DNA from 2 places in the Streptomyces sp. NPDC029138 genome. Region 2 is predicted to be linked to the other one. Evidence: riboswitches for the same ligand, from Rfam matches in the RefSeq annotation. Region 2 holds a riboswitch; the other holds the start of a gene.
The links. Region 2 has a riboswitch for glycine ahead of gcvT (glycine cleavage system aminomethyltransferase GcvT). Riboswitches for the same ligand answer to the same signal wherever they lie in the genome.

Region 1: it holds a riboswitch for glycine, as region 2 does, so the genes downstream of both, gcvP (aminomethyl-transferring glycine dehydrogenase) here and gcvT (glycine cleavage system aminomethyltransferase GcvT) in region 2, are expected to answer to the same signal.

Annotation. Positions count from the first base shown of each region.
Region 1 covers NZ_JBVHWM010000010.1:5,551-12,928, reverse strand. The annotation lists gene gcvP (aminomethyl-transferring glycine dehydrogenase) at 1-1,731, opposite strand, end outside; glycine riboswitch at 1,907-2,001, opposite strand; gene ACZ4WH_RS11865 (PRC-barrel domain-containing protein) at 2,121-2,492, shown strand; gene ACZ4WH_RS11860 (DNA polymerase IV) at 2,414-3,889, opposite strand; gene ACZ4WH_RS11855 (MerR family transcriptional regulator) at 3,958-4,641, opposite strand; gene ACZ4WH_RS11850 (bifunctional nuclease family protein) at 4,902-5,375, opposite strand; gene ftsR (transcriptional regulator FtsR) at 5,461-6,198, opposite strand; gene ACZ4WH_RS11840 (FHA domain-containing protein) at 6,243-7,073, opposite strand; gene ACZ4WH_RS11835 (DUF881 domain-containing protein) at 7,264-7,378, opposite strand, start outside.
Region 2 covers NZ_JBVHWM010000040.1:18,831-26,208, reverse strand. The annotation lists gene ACZ4WH_RS27190 (ABC transporter permease) at 1-18, opposite strand, end outside; gene ACZ4WH_RS27185 (enhanced serine sensitivity protein SseB C-terminal domain-containing protein) at 369-1,154, opposite strand; gene ACZ4WH_RS27180 (enhanced serine sensitivity protein SseB) at 1,349-2,140, opposite strand; gene ACZ4WH_RS27175 (AAA family ATPase) at 2,207-2,875, opposite strand; glycine riboswitch at 3,055-3,150, shown strand; glycine riboswitch at 3,151-3,263, shown strand; gene gcvT (glycine cleavage system aminomethyltransferase GcvT) at 3,306-4,424, shown strand; gene gcvH (glycine cleavage system protein GcvH) at 4,562-4,939, shown strand; gene glyA (serine hydroxymethyltransferase) at 4,954-6,219, shown strand; gene ACZ4WH_RS27155 (L-serine ammonia-lyase) at 6,279-7,378, shown strand, end outside.

The sequences.
Region 1 (7,378 bases), on a different contig from region 2:
CTCGCCCTGCGAGCCCGCGTTCGGCTGGAGCGAGACCTTGTCGTAGCCGGTGACCTCGGCGAGGCGGTCCTCCAGCTCGTGGATGAGCGTGAGGTAGCCCTGGGCCTGCTCGGCGGGCGCGAACGGGTGCATCTGCCCGAACTCGGACCAGGTGACCGGCTCCATCTCCGTGGTCGCGTTGAGCTTCATGGTGCAGGAGCCCAGCGGGATCATGCCGCGGTCGAGCGCGTAGTCGCGGTCGGCCAGCTTGCGCAGGTAGCGCAGCATCGCCGTCTCGGAGCGGTGCTGGTGGAAGACCGGGTGGGTGAGGTACGCGTCGGTGCGCAGCAGCGCCTCGGGCAGGGTGTCCTCGGCGCTCTCGTCCAGCGCCTCGATGTCGCCCTCGACGCCGAAGGCGGCGAAGACGGCGGCCAGCTGGGCCCGGTTGGTGGTCTCGTCGCAGGCCGCCGAGACGTGGTCGGCGTCGACGAGACGCAGGTTGACCCCGTTCTCCCGGGCGGCGGCGACGATCGCGGCGGCCTTGCCGGGCACCCGCGCGGTGAGCGTGTCGAAGTACGCGCCGTGGACGATCTCCACGCCGCCGGCCTTCAGCCCCTCGGCGAGGAGCGTGGCGTACCGGTGCGTGCGCCGGGCGATGGTCTTCAGGCCCTCCGGCCCGTGGTAGACGGCGTACATGCCGGCCATCACGGCGAGCAGCACCTGCGCGGTGCAGATGTTGCTGGTCGCCTTCTCCCGGCGGATGTGCTGCTCACGGGTCTGGAGCGCGAGGCGGTAGGCCTTGTTGCCGTCGGCGTCGACGGAGACGCCGACGAGCCGGCCGGGAAGGCTGCGCGCGAACTTCTCGTGTACGGCCATGTAGCCGGCGTGCGGCCCGCCGAAGCCCATCGGCACACCGAAGCGCTGGGTCGTACCGACGGCGATGTCCGCCCCCAGCTCGCCCGGCGAGGTCAGCAGGGTCAGCGCGAGCAGGTCGGCGGCGACCGTGACGAGAGCGCCCAGCTGGTGCGCCTGGTCGATGACGGGCTTGATGTCCCGTACGGCACCGGAGGCGCCCGGGTACTGGATCAGCACGCCGTTGATCTCGCGCTCGGCGATCTCCGCCGGGATGCCGTCGCTGAGGTCGGCGACGACGACCTCGACGCCGGTCGGCTCGGCGCGGGTCTCGATCACGGCGATGGTCTGCGGCAGCGCGTCAGCGTCGACCAGGAACACACCCTTCTTGTTCTTGCCCATGCGCCGGGACAGCGCCATCGCCTCGGCGGCGGCGGTGCCCTCGTCCAGCAGGGATGCGCCGGAGGTGGGCAGGCCGGTCAGGTCGGCGACCATCGTCTGGAAGTTCAGCAGGGCCTCCAGGCGGCCCTGGGAGATCTCCGGCTGGTACGGCGTGTAGGCCGTGTACCAGGCCGGGTTCTCCATGACGTTGCGCAGGATGACGGGCGGCGTGAAGGTGCCGTAGTAGCCCAGGCCGATCATGGAGCCGAGGACCTGGTTGCGGTCGGCGAGCGAGCGCAGCTCGGCGAGCACCTCGGCCTCGGTACGGGCACCCGGCAGGTCCAGGGCGTCGGCGTTCTTGATCACATCCGGGACCGCGGCGGCGGTCAGCTCGTCCAGCGAGCCGTATCCGACCTGCGCGAGCATCTTGGCCCGCGCCTCCGGGTCGGGCCCGATGTGGCGCTGCTCGAACGGGGTGCCCGCTTCGAGTTCGGAGAGCGGAATGCGATGGGCGGTCATTGCGGAGGCCTCCTGGTCTGACGCGACCTGCGAGGGGCACCACGGCGCGGGTACCCCGACGGCCTCCCCCTCTGTCATCTCGACCTGAGAGCTTCACCGGACGCCCGTGGGCACCGGCTTTCACCGTCGGTGAGGGCGGAAGCCGATCGACATCCGCCCTGCTTTCCAGAGTGACCTCGTCCGTGCGGTACGTGAGCCTGAGAGATTCCGGGGAGGATTTGCTCCTTCGGCGCCTCCGAGGTGGTCGGAGGACTCTCCCGCACGGGGTCAGCAGCCGCTGTCAGCGTACCAGCGAGGTCAACGCCAGGGCCTTCGAGTGGCCGCCTCCTTGAATGTGCTCTTTTGTAGTGCTTACGGATGAGTTGCGACCACGTGGAGGGAGAGGGACCGTGCAGACCGACATCGATCCGCGCAACCTGATCGGCCGCAAGGCGTTCGACCGTAACGGCACCAAGATCGGCACCATCGACGAGGTGTACCTGGACGACGCGACCGGCGTGCCCGAATGGGCGGCCATACGCACCGGCCTGTTCTCCCGGGACGCCTTCGTGCCCCTGGAGCCCAGCGAACTCGTCGAAGGCACCCTGCACGTCCCCTTCGACCGCGCCCTGATCAAGGACGCCCCCGACTTCGGCGTGGGCCGCCATCTCTCCCCAGAACAGGAACTCCAGCTCTACCACCACTACGGCCTGGACGTGGCCTCACCCCCCAACGTCCCGGACCACGACTTCGGCAAACTGGCGGGGTCGGAGGAGGCCTGATCGCGGCTTCCTCCCTGGTCGCGTGCCTCTTCCGGGGTCCGGGGCGGAGCCCCGTGCGGGTGGGAGACATCCGAAACCAACGGCAACGGATCGGCGGCCTCCAGCGCAGGATCGTCGACGAAAAACGTCCGCACCCGCCCCGGAGGGGACTGCGGCGTCTCGAACCGCACGGTCACCCGCCCCAGCCCACTGCCCTGCACCCATCCGTGCCCGTACTCGGCGTGCCGCACATCCTGCCCGGCCCGCCACTGCCGCTCGACAGGCTCCGCCCGCTCCACGGCAGCCTCCACCGCCCCCTTCTCCGGCTCCTCCTCCGCAGGCACCGGCAGCGCCTGCGCGAACAGATCCTCCTGCGTGTAGTCGGCGAGCCCGGACACCCCCACCCCGAGCAGCCGCACCCCTCCCGTGGTGTCCACGGAGTCCAGCAGCCGCGCCGCCGCCTCACGGATGACCACGGGGTCGTCCGTGGGCCCTCTGAGCGTCTCGGACCGGGTCAGGGTGGAGAAGTCGTACCGCCGTACCTTCAGCACGATGGTCCGCCCGGACAGCCCGGCCTCGCGCAGCCGCCGCACACACCGGTCGGCCAGCCGCTGCACCTCCAGGCCGACCCGCAGCCGGTCGTGGATGTCCACGTCGTACGTGTCCTCCACCGACACCGACTTGGTCTCCCGCTCGGCGACCACGGGCCGCTCGTCCCGGGCCAGGGCCATGGCGTACAGCGCGTGTCCGTGTGCCTTGCCCAGCAGCCGGACGAGTTCGTCCTCACCCGCCTCGGCCAGTTCCTCGACCGTGCTGATCCCGGCCCGGCGCAGATGGTCCCCTGTGGCCGGCCCGACCCCCGGCAGGGTGCGCACCGGCATCGGTCCCAGCAGCGCCCGCTCGGTGCCCGGCTCGATGAGCACCAAGCCGTCCGGTTTGGCCTGCTCGGAGGCGATCTTCGCGAGCATCTTGGAGGCGGCGAGCCCCACCGACCCGGTGAGCCCGGTGACCGCCAGGATGTCCGCGCGCAGCTTCTCCCCGGCCCGCCGCGCCGACTCCTCGTCCCAGGCCGCTTCCCCGGCCTCCAGGTCCACGAACGCCTCGTCCAGGCTCAGCGGCTCCACCAGCGGTGACAGCTCCCGCAGCAGCGCCATCACCTGTTCGCTGACCGCCCGGTACAGGGTGAAGCGCGGCACCAGATAGGCGGCGTTGGGTGCCAGCCGGCGTGCCTGCGCCATGGGCATCGCCGAGTGGACCCCGAACACCCGTGCCTCGTACGACGCGGTGGCGACCACCCCGCGTGGGCCGAGCCCGCCCACGACGACCGCCTTCCCGCGCAGGCTCGGCTTGGATGCCTGCTCCACCGAGGCGAAGAAGGCATCCATGTCGAGATGCAGGATCGTGGGCGCGTTTCTCACATCTCCGATGCTGCACCACGGCACTGACAACGCGGTGATGCCGGAGCGCCCTACGCGAGGTCCGGCGGTCAGACCGCCCGGTTGCGGCGCCGCGCCAGCTCGTCCGCGGGGTTGTGCCCGACGAGGGTCTCACCGGTGTCGATGCGCTCGCCGTGCAGCTGGGAGAGGGCGCTTTCCACGTCCCGCCACACCACGCCGACGGCGATCCCGAAGATACCCTGACCGCCCTGGAGCAGGGCGTGGACCTCGTCCGGCGACGTGCACTCGTACACGGTCGCGCCGTCGCTCATCAGGGTCATCCGCTCCAGATCGCGGAAACCGCGTTCTCTGAGGTGCTGGACGGCCGTGCGGATGTTCTGCAAGGACACCCCGGTGTCCAGGAACCGCTTCACGATCTTCAGGACGACGACGTCCCGGAAGCTGTACAGACGCTGGGTGCCCGACCCGTAAGCGGGTCGTACGCTCGGCTCCACCAGACCCGTACGGGCCCAGTAGTCGAGCTGCCGGTACGTGATGCCGGCAGCCGCGCAGGCCGTGGGCCCGCGGTAGCCGATCTGCTCGGACGTCATGGACGCCACCCCTCCGCCGTTCGGCACCGCCGTCGGCAGCTGCGGAGCGTGCTCCACCGCGCTGCCGGGATGGGCATATCCCCCGCCTGAGCGCGGCCGCGAGTTCGGGGGCGGGTACGGACCGCTCTCCCCGAAACCGCGTCCGGGGGCACCCCCAGCCGTACCGTCGCCGCTGGTTCTCACGCCGACCTCCGTCCTTGACCTGCCTTCTCGACGGTAGGCAGTCACCAGGGGTGCGTCAACGATCGCCACACTCGGCACGCCGAGTGATAATCACCCAAGGAGTGGTTTCCCGTGTCCCACCGCGGGGAAAGGCTAGCCGAATGCGCTGGCGGGGGGCCGTAGGACGCTCTCACTGGCCGGAGGCAATTGCCGGGGCGTGGACCTCGCGATGCCGCCGCCCGCCCCGGTCGAACCCCGGGGCCGACGGGCCGGCCCGCGTCTCACTGGCTGCTGGTGCCGAAGTCCTCGGGCGAGATCTGGTCGAGGAACTCGCGGAACTTCTCCACCTCGTCCTCCTGCTCGTCCGGAATGGCGATGCCCGCGTCGTCCAGCACCGTGTCACTGCCGTAGATCGGCGTTCCGGTGCGCAGGGCCAGCGCTATGGCATCGGAGGGGCGGGCGCTGACCTCGACCCCACTGGCGAACACCAGCTCCGCGTAGAAGACGCCTTCTCGCAGATCGGTGATGCGCACTTCGGTCAGCTCCTGGCCGACGGCCTCCAGCACGTCCTTGAACAGGTCGTGGGTCAGCGGTCGCGCGGGGGCCATGCCCTGCTGGGCGAAGGCGATCGCCGTCGCCTCCCCCGGCCCGATCCAGATGGGGAGGTAACGGTCGCCCCCCACTTCGCGCAGGAGCACGATCGGTTGGTTGGAGGGCATTTCGACCCGGACACCTACGACATCGAGCTCGTTCACACAGCAACCCTAGGCCGTGCTCGGGACGTTTGGGTAGTCGGGCCGGGAACAGGTGCCCGATCCGGCCGCTCCGCGGCCCGCCGGATCAGGGCAGCCGCACGCCGAGAGCGGTTTTCACCAGGGCCGCGTGCAGCTTCACCGTGAGGGCCGCCAGCTCCTTCGTACGGGCCTCGGCATGTGCCCTGGTCTGCGGGTTGCGGTGGCGCTTGAGCGGGGCCACCACCTGGTCGACCAGGCCCGCCTCACGGTCGGCGGCGGCCTTCATCACCCGAAGGTGGCGCGGCTCGATCCCGAACCGGCCCAGCTCCGCGATGAGCGAGGCCACGGTGACGGCCTCGGCGTCGTACGCCCCGTCCTCCAGGGGAGCGATGAGCCCGTAGGACTCCCACTCCTTCAGGTCGCCGTCGTCGATGTCCGCGGCGGCCAGCAGCTCGGCCCTGCCGAGCCTGGCCACCGTGGGCCCCTCCACACGTGCCGGCACGTCCTCCGCGGTGCGCTGGCGGCCCACCACGGGCAGCGGGACGGCCTCACCCCGCTCCATGGCGTCCAGGTGCTCACGGATCACCTTGAGCGGCAGGTAGTGGTCCCGCTGCATCCGCAGGACGTGACCGAGGCGCTCGACGTCCTCGGCGCTGAACTTGCGGTATCCCGACGGGGTCCGCTGCGGCTCGATGAGCCCCTCCGACTCCAGGAAGCGGATCTTGGAGATGGTGACTTCGGGGAACTCGTCGCGCAGCACGTTCAGCACCGTGCCGATGCTCATCAGCCCACTGTCCCTGGCGGCGGTACCGCTTCCGGCACCGCCGCTCGGTGTTTGAAGCATGGACCTTCCCTGGGGGTCCCCCCGGACGTCAGTCCGGGGGCGGGTCAGATGCCCTGCCGGCTCGCGTAGAACACCAGCCGGTACTTGCCGATCTGCACCTCGTCACCGTTCGACAGGGCCACCTGGTCGATGCGCTCCCGGTTGACGTACGTGCCGTTCAGGCTGCCCACGTCGGCCACCGTGAAGGAGCCGTCCGGGGAGCGCCGGAACTCCACGTGGCGCCGGGAGACGGTCACGTCGTCCAGGAAGATGTCGCTCTGCGGATGACGACCGGCCGTGGTCAGGTCGCTGTCCAGCAGGAAGCGGCTGCCCGAGTTCGGCCCCCGGCGCACCACCAGCAGCGCCGAACCCACCGGCAGCGCGTCCACCGCGGCCTGCGCCTCCGGGGAGAGCATCGGCAGCTGCGTCTGGCCGGTCGCCTCGGCGTCGTAGGCCTCCAGACCCGAGATCGAGATCGTGGAGGTCGTCTCGGACGCCCGCTCGGGCGTCAGCCCGGGACGCAGCGGCGCCCCGCAGTTGGAACAGAAGCGGGCGTTCTCCGCATTGCGGTTACCGCACCTCGTACACACCAGGACCGACATCGACGGATCCTCCTGCCGCGGCTGCCCCGCCGGGGCATTGGACGCGTACGGGCCGGGGGCGAACCCTCCACCCGTACCTGAGGTTGACGGTTGCCCGAAACCTATGCCGCCGGACTGGGCAGGGTCAACAGACGCCGCGCCCTGACCTCCGGAAATGTCACCACCCGGACCAGCGACCTGGTCCCGGAACAGCGGGCGCTGGCCCTCCGCGTCAGGCTGTGCGCGATGACGAGCGGTCGCGTTGTCGCTGCCCTCTCGCGCGCTCTTGCCGAACAACTTCGCAAACAACTTCACGGGCGATTCCCCTTGACCGAAACAGACCCGCCCGTGGGGCAGGACGAACCCTGATTGCCTACACCGGCCGAGCCGGACATTCTCACAACGTCCGTATCCACCAGACAGTTTCCACCACGCACCACCCCTTCGGTGCGCCGACCCCCCGCAACCTCATGCCCCTGCCGGACGGCACCCATGCACCGCCGGTTCACTGGGAGGACGACCGAGCGTAGTCAGGCCGCTTCGCCTGTCGCAAGGCGTCCACGACGATCTTGTCCGACCGCTCGACGGTCACCGTGGCCTGCTCCTTCTCCAGAGTCTGC
Region 2 (7,378 bases):
CTCGATCGGTGCGGTCACGGTGAGCGACCCCTCTCGCCGGTGGTGACCGGCCTGCGCCTGCCGCGGATTGCGGCTTTGTCGACTTGCCATCGAGCATGAGGTCTCGACCTCATGTCTGAGTCGGGAGTCTTCAGCGTCTTTGCGATCACCCGCCAGAGCTGACGGCGAAAGTATGCGCAACCGTGATGCAGTTCGGAGGATTCCGTTATCCGATCACTGGGTAACGGACATCGGACGGGGGCCAGTTGGGGCAGAACGGTTAATCTCCGCGGTTCGGGACGAACGGCGGATGTCTACGCGCGCAGAAGTGTGTCGTCCGTGTAAATTATGCGACCCGCACTCAGAAGCCATGTGGTTCCGCTTGGTTGTCAGTAACCGCCGTGCACCGGTGGGTAGCCGTACCCGCCGGCCGGGGCCTGCGGCGGGGCCGGGACCTGAAGCTGCGGCTGCGGCGCGGGGGCGTGCGCCTCGCGGTCGTAGAACGGGCGCGCGTTGGCCCGCATCCACATCACCACCGGGTCGTGGTCGTCGGTCATGGCGACCGTCGACACCGGCAGCCCCTCCGGGACCGCGCCGATGGACTGCTGCATCATCGCGCGCACCGAGTCGACCGCGGCGGGCGAGGTCTCGTACACGTCCAGGCCGATGGCGAGATACGGCGCCCCGAGCGCGGGCTGCACCCAGGCTCGGCGCAGCGAGCGGAGCGCGGGGGTGCGGTGCGCGTTCTGCGCGAGCAGGGCGTAGAACTGCGGGATCTCGATGCCGGGCTCGGAGAGCCGGAGCGGGCCGGCGGGCTGGCGGTCCAGGCCGGTGGCGATGCGGCGCAGATCCAGCCAGGGGATGCCGACGCCGCCGCCCGGGGCGTGCGGATTGAGCCAGAGGCCGTAGTGGTCGGGATAGAGGGTGCGGGCCACGTCGAGGCCGTCGACCACTTCGTACGAACGGTTCCAGCCGCTGGCGGACAGCTCCTGGGCGGAGGTGACGCAGGGGGCGTAGTGGAAGCCGTCCACCTCCATGTCCCCGTACTGGGCGTCCGGGGAGCCGGCCTGGCCGTGCCACAGGAGCATCCAGATCTGGCCGGAGGAGGGGGTGGCGAGGGCGCGGAGCAGGGCCTCGTAGGCGTCGTAGCGTCCGGGGGTGACCTGGCGCAGCATGTGCTCGACGCTGCCGCTGTGGCTCGCGCTCACCTGTCGTACCGGCCCTTCTTCGTTTGCCCCTCGTTTGGAGACAGCTTAAGCGCCTGGCAGCTCGGGGCTTCGGGTTCGTGCGCGGGTGCGGGTCGTCCGTGGCTGGTCGCGCCCCGCGGCGGAGCCGCATATCGGATGCAGCCCCGGGCCCTTCGGTGCGTTCAGTGGCCGTACTGGTAGAAGGGCCGGACGTTCGTCTTCAGCCAGTCGGAGACCGGGTCGTCGGTCACGTCCATGAGCACCAGGTTGACCGGCCACTTGACCGGGACTTTGCCGAGGGCTCTGCCGAGGGCGTCCAGGGGGAGGCTTCGCAGGTCGCCCTCCCGCTGGGAGAGTTCCACGCCCACGAACATCACCGGGTCGGCCGTCTCGATGGCGGCCAGGCAGCGGCGGGCGGTGAGGACCACGCCGGTCCCGGCGAACTCCGCGGCGGCGGCGGAGAGGAAGTCGACCGGGTCGTCCTGCCAGTCGGGTTCGAAGAGACGCACCCGGCCGCCGGTGTTGGGGCCGTCGAGCGGGGTGCGGCCGGCGCGGCACAGTTCGGCCACGGCGTCGGGCGGCAGCGGGATGCCGACCACCCCGCCCGGGTTCACCGCGATGCCCGCCTGCGGCGGCAGGCCGCGCGCGAACTCCACGGCGGGGGCGATGGTGTACGACATATGGGAACCGGCCACCAGGCGCAGCTGTTCCTCGGAGCTGAACACCGGGACGTACACCTGGCCGTCGATGTCCATCGTCGGCAGGTCCAGCGGGCCGCTGTGCGGGCCCCCGCCGTTGGGCAGCGGTATCCACAGGAAACTCCGCCCGAGGACCTCGATGATCCGGCCGCCCGCCGAGGGGATGCCGAGGGAGGCCGACAGCACCTCCTCCAGCTCGTTGCCGGGCCAACCGCCGTGCGGGTGGGGGTGCGCCTGTGCCGGGAAGTCCGCGTGAATGTCCGCCGGGAAGTCCATCTGCCTACCGCCTGCTGGGAACCACTGCTGTGAGCAAGAAGGCTAGCGGGTGGCTGTGACAGTGCCTCACCGCGTGAAGCCGACCCGGCTCAGGACGTCCGCCGCGTCCCGGTCCAGCAGCACGGCCGCGCCGCAGCCTGCGGGCAGCTCCCCCTTCTCCGCCGCGCGCAGCAGCCGGGCGGTCGCGCGGCGGTGGCGGCGGAAGGCGTAGCGGGAGACGCCCCGGCCGCGCTCGCGCTGGCCCGCCCGGGCCGTCTCGGGGCTGACGTCGAGGAGGAGCAGGTGCAGGGTGGCGCCGCGGCGCCGGGCCTCGCGGGCCAGCCAGGCGCGCACCCAGGCCTGGGTGCCGCAGTCGTGCACGACGACGCCCTCGCCGGTGCGCAGGGCCCGGCGCAGCCCGGCGTAGTGGGCGAGGCGGACCAGGGGGCGGTAGAGCGCGTAGGGGACGAAGCGGGGGACGCGGGCGTCCCAGCGGTCGCGGGTGTCCTGGGAGTCGACGCGGTGGCCGGTGACCGCGCGGTGCATCAGCGTGGACTTGCCGCTGCCGGGCAGACCGGTGATCACCACCAGGTCGCGGGGGCCGAAGAGCAGGGCGTGCGGGCTGCGGCCCGCGCGGTCGCGCAGGTCGCGGACGACCTGGACGGGGCGGTCCGCGCGGCGCTCGCGGGCCAGGGCGGAGGGCTGTCCGGGCACCGCGATGCCGGCGTCGGTGGCGTAGGCCGATGTCCTGTTCACCGTGATCGTCCTCCCCAGTGGGCTCGGTCATCCCCATGCCCGTTGTATGTAAAGAGAAGGTAATGGGCAACGGTAGGTGGTTCGTGTGCGTTCTGCCACAGCTCGGTCACAAGCAGCACGCTCTGGATGGCCGGGGTGCGGCGTGCAATGATGTGCCCGCCAACTGCATACCGGCCGCTTGAATCCGCGCGGGAGAGTTCCCAGCCCCGGGCTGGGACGCCGAAGGAGCAAGTCCCTCCCTTGAATCTCTCAGGCCCCGTTACCGCGCGGGCGAGGCACATCTGAAAAGCGGGCCGCTGTGTCAGTGGCTCCACCCAAGGTGCAAGCCGTGATCGTCCCTGTGGCGGTCGTGGCGAACCTCTCAGGTTCCGATGACAGATGGGGAGGAACGTTCCTCGCCTGTCCGCTCGCCCTGGGAGACGACCGTCCGATGAGCAGCACTGAACTCCGTCACACCGCGCTCGATGCCGTGCATCGCGCGCTCGGTGCGACGATGACCGACTTCGCCGGCTGGGACATGCCCCTGCGCTACGGCTCCGAGCGCGACGAGCACCTCGCCGTGCGGACCAGGGCCGGTCTCTTCGACCTGTCCCACATGGGCGAGATCACCGTCACCGGCGCCGAGGCCGCCGCGTTCCTGAACCACGCCCTGGTCGGCAACATCGCCTCCGTCGGTGTCGGCCGCGCCCGCTACACGATGATCTGCCAGGCCGACGGCGGCATCCTGGACGACCTGATCGTCTACCGGCTGGCCGAGACCGAGTACATGGTCGTGGCCAACGCCTCCAACGCCCAGGTGGTGCTGGACGCGCTGACCGAGCGCGCCGCCGGCTTCGACGCCGAGGTCCGCGACGACCGGGACGCGTACGCGCTCATCGCCGTGCAGGGCCCGGAGTCCCCCGGCATCCTGAAGTCCCTCACCGACGCCGACCTCGACGGCCTGAAGTACTACGCCGGCCTGCCCGGCACGGTCGCCGGCGTCCCGGCGCTGATCGCCCGCACGGGCTACACCGGCGAGGACGGCTTCGAGCTGTTCGTGAAGCCGGAGCACGCCGTCGAGCTGTGGCAGGCGCTGACCAAGGCGGGTGAGGGCGCCGGGCTGGTCCCGTGCGGGCTGTCCTGCCGGGACACGCTGCGCCTGGAGGCGGGCATGCCGCTGTACGGGCACGAGCTGACGACGTCCCTCACCCCGTTCGACGCCGGGCTCGGCCGCGTGGTCAAGTTCGAGAAGGAGGGCGACTTCGTCGGGCGCGAGGCGCTCGCCGACGCCGCCGCCCGGGCCCAGCAGAACCCGCCGCGGGTCCTGGTCGGCCTGGTCGCCGAGGGCCGCCGGGTGCCGCGCGCAGGGTACGCCGTCGTCGCCGGCGGCGAGGTGATCGGCGAGGTCACCTCCGGTGCCCCCTCCCCCACCCTGGGCAAGCCGATCGCCATGGCCTACGTCGACGCGGCGCACGCGGCGCCGGGCACCGAGGGCGTCGGCGTGGACATCCGGGGCACCCACGAGCCGTACGAGGTCGTGGCGCTGCCGTTCTACAAGCGCCAGAAGTAGACACTGGGCGCGGTCGCGCCTCCCTGGGCCCCCGGTCCGTGGCCGGGGCGTGACCCTGCGCACATTCGCCCGCTCACCAGCGGTTTCCCTAGTCCCCCCGTCATCAGCACTCCCGCGTGTACAGGAGAATTCAGGCCATGAGCAACCCCCAGCAGCTGCGCTACAGCAAGGAGCACGAGTGGCTGTCGGCCGCCGAGGACGGCGTCGCGACGGTCGGCATCACGGAGCACGCGGCCAACGCGCTCGGTGACGTCGTGTTCGTTCAGCTCCCCGAGGTCGGCTCCACGGTGTCCGCGGGCGAGACCTGCGGCGAGCTGGAGTCGACGAAGTCGGTGTCCGACCTGTACTCGCCGGTCACCGGTGAGGTCACCGAGGTCAACGAGGACGTCGTCAACGACCCGTCGCTGGTGAACTCCGCCCCCTTCGAGGGTGGCTGGCTGTTCAAGGTACGCGTCGCGGAGGAGCCGGCCGACCTGCTCTCCGCCGACGAGTACACCGCTTTTTCCGCCGGCTGAGGAGTCGTAGCCGTATGACTGTCCTGAACACGCCCCTGCACGAGCTGGACCCGGAGATCGCCGCCGCGGTCGACGCCGAGCTGAGCCGCCAGCAGTCGACCCTGGAGATGATCGCCTCCGAGAACTTCGCGCCGCTCGCGGTGATGGAGGCCCAGGGCTCGGTCCTGACCAACAAGTACGCCGAGGGCTACCCGGGTCGCCGGTACTACGGCGGCTGCGAGCACGTCGACGTCGCCGAGCAGATCGCCATCGACCGGGTCAAGGAGCTGTTCGGCGCCGAGTACGCCAACGTGCAGCCCCACTCCGGCGCCTCCGCGAACCAGGCGGCCCTGTTCGCGCTGGCCCAGCCCGGGGACACCATCCTCGGCCTGGACCTGGCGCACGGCGGCCACCTCACCCACGGGATGCGGCTGAACTTCTCCGGCAAGCAGTTCGACGTGGTCGCCTACCACGTGGACGCCGAGACCGGCCTGGTCGACATGGCCGAGGTCGAGCGGCTCGCCAAGGAGCACCGCCCCAAGGTGATCATCGCGGGCTGGTCGGCGTACCCGCGGCAGCTGGACTTCGCCGAGTTCCGCCGGATCGCCGACGAGGCCGGTGCCTACCTGTGGGTCGACATGGCGCACTTCGCGGGCCTGGTCGCGGCCGGTCTGCACGAGAACCCGGTGCCGTACGCCGACGTGGTCACCTCCACCACCCACAAGACGCTGGGCGGCCCCCGCGGCGGCATCATCCTCGCCAGGAAGGACTTCGCGAAGAAGCTGAACTCCTCCGTCTTCCCGGGCTTCCAGGGCGGTCCCCTGGAGCACGTGATCGCGGCCAAGGCGGTGTCCTTCAAGGTCGCGGCCTCGGAGGACTTCAAGGAGCGCCAGCGGCGTACGGTGGAGGGTGCCCGCATCCTCGCCGAGCGCCTGACGGCCCCGGACGCCCGCGAGGCCGGCGTGAACGTGCTGTCCGGCGGCACGGACGTGCACCTGATCCTGGTGGACCTGCGCGCGTCCGAGCTGGACGGGCAGCAGGCCGAGGACCGGCTCCACGAGGTCGGCATCACGGTCAACCGCAACGCCGTCCCGAACGACCCGCGGCCGCCGATGGTCACCTCGGGCCTGCGTATCGGTACGCCGGCCCTGGCGACCCGAGGCTTCACGGCCGAGGACTTCGCCGAGGTCGCGGACGTGATCGCCGAGGCGCTGAAGCCGTCCTACGACGCCGAGGCCCTGAAGGCGCGCGTGAAGGCGCTCGCCGACAAGCACCCGCTGTACCCGGGCCTGAACAAGTAAGTCCCCGGTGGGGCACCCGCGGAGGGTGCCCCACCCCCCTGCTGTCCTGAGGAGTGACCGTGGCCATCTCGGTCTTCGACCTGTTCTCGATCGGCATCGGCCCGTCCAGCTCCCACACGGTCGGCCCGATGCGCGCGGCGCGGATGTTCGCCCGCCGCCTGCGCAACGAAGGCCTCCTGGAGCGGGCCGCCGCCGTCCGGACGGAGCTGTACGGCTCCCTGGGCGCGACCGGCCACGGCCACGGCACCCCGAAGGCCGTCCTGCTCGGCCTGACCGGCGACTCGCCGCGCACGGTGGACGTGGAGACGGCGGACGCGCGCGTGGAGGCGATCAAGGCGGAGGGGCGGATACGGCTCCTGGGCGAGCACGAGATCGCCTTCGACTTCGACCGGGATCTCGTGCTGCACCGCCGCAAGGCCCTGCCGTACCACGCCAACGGCATGACGCTGTGGGCCCACGGCGCCGACGGCGAGGAGCTGCTCTCCAAGACGTACTACTCGGTGGGCGGCGGCTTCGTCGTCGACGAGGACGCGGTGGGCGCGGACCGGATCAAGCTGGACGACACGGTTCTGAAGTACCCGTTCCGCACGGGCGACGAGCTGCTGCGCCTGACGAAGGAGACCGGCCTGTCGATCTCTTCTCTGATGCTGGAGAACGAGCGGGCCTGGCGCTCCGAGGAGGAGATCCGCGCGGGCCTGCTGGAGATCTGGCGGGTGATGCGGGAGTGCGTGGAGCGCGGCATGTCCCGTGAGGGCATCCTGCCCGGCGGTCTGAAGGTCCGCCGCCGCGCGGCCGTCTCGGCCCGCCAGCTGCGCGCGGAGGGCGACCCGCTGGCGCACGCCATGGAGTGGATCACGCTCTACGCGATGGCGGTGAACGAGGAGAACGCGGCGGGCGGCCGGGTCGTGACCGCCCCCACGAACGGCGCGGCCGGCATCATCCCGGCGGTCCTGCACTACTACATCAACTTCGTGCCGGGCGCCGACGAGGACGGCGTCGTGCGGTTCCTGCTGGCGGCGGGCGCGATCGGCATGCTCTTCAAGGAGAACGCCTCCATCTCCGGCGCCGAGGTCGGCTGCCAGGGCGAGGTCGGCTCGGCCTGCTCCATGGCGGCGGGCGCGCTCGCCGAGGTGCTCGGCGGCTCCCCCGAGCAGGTGGA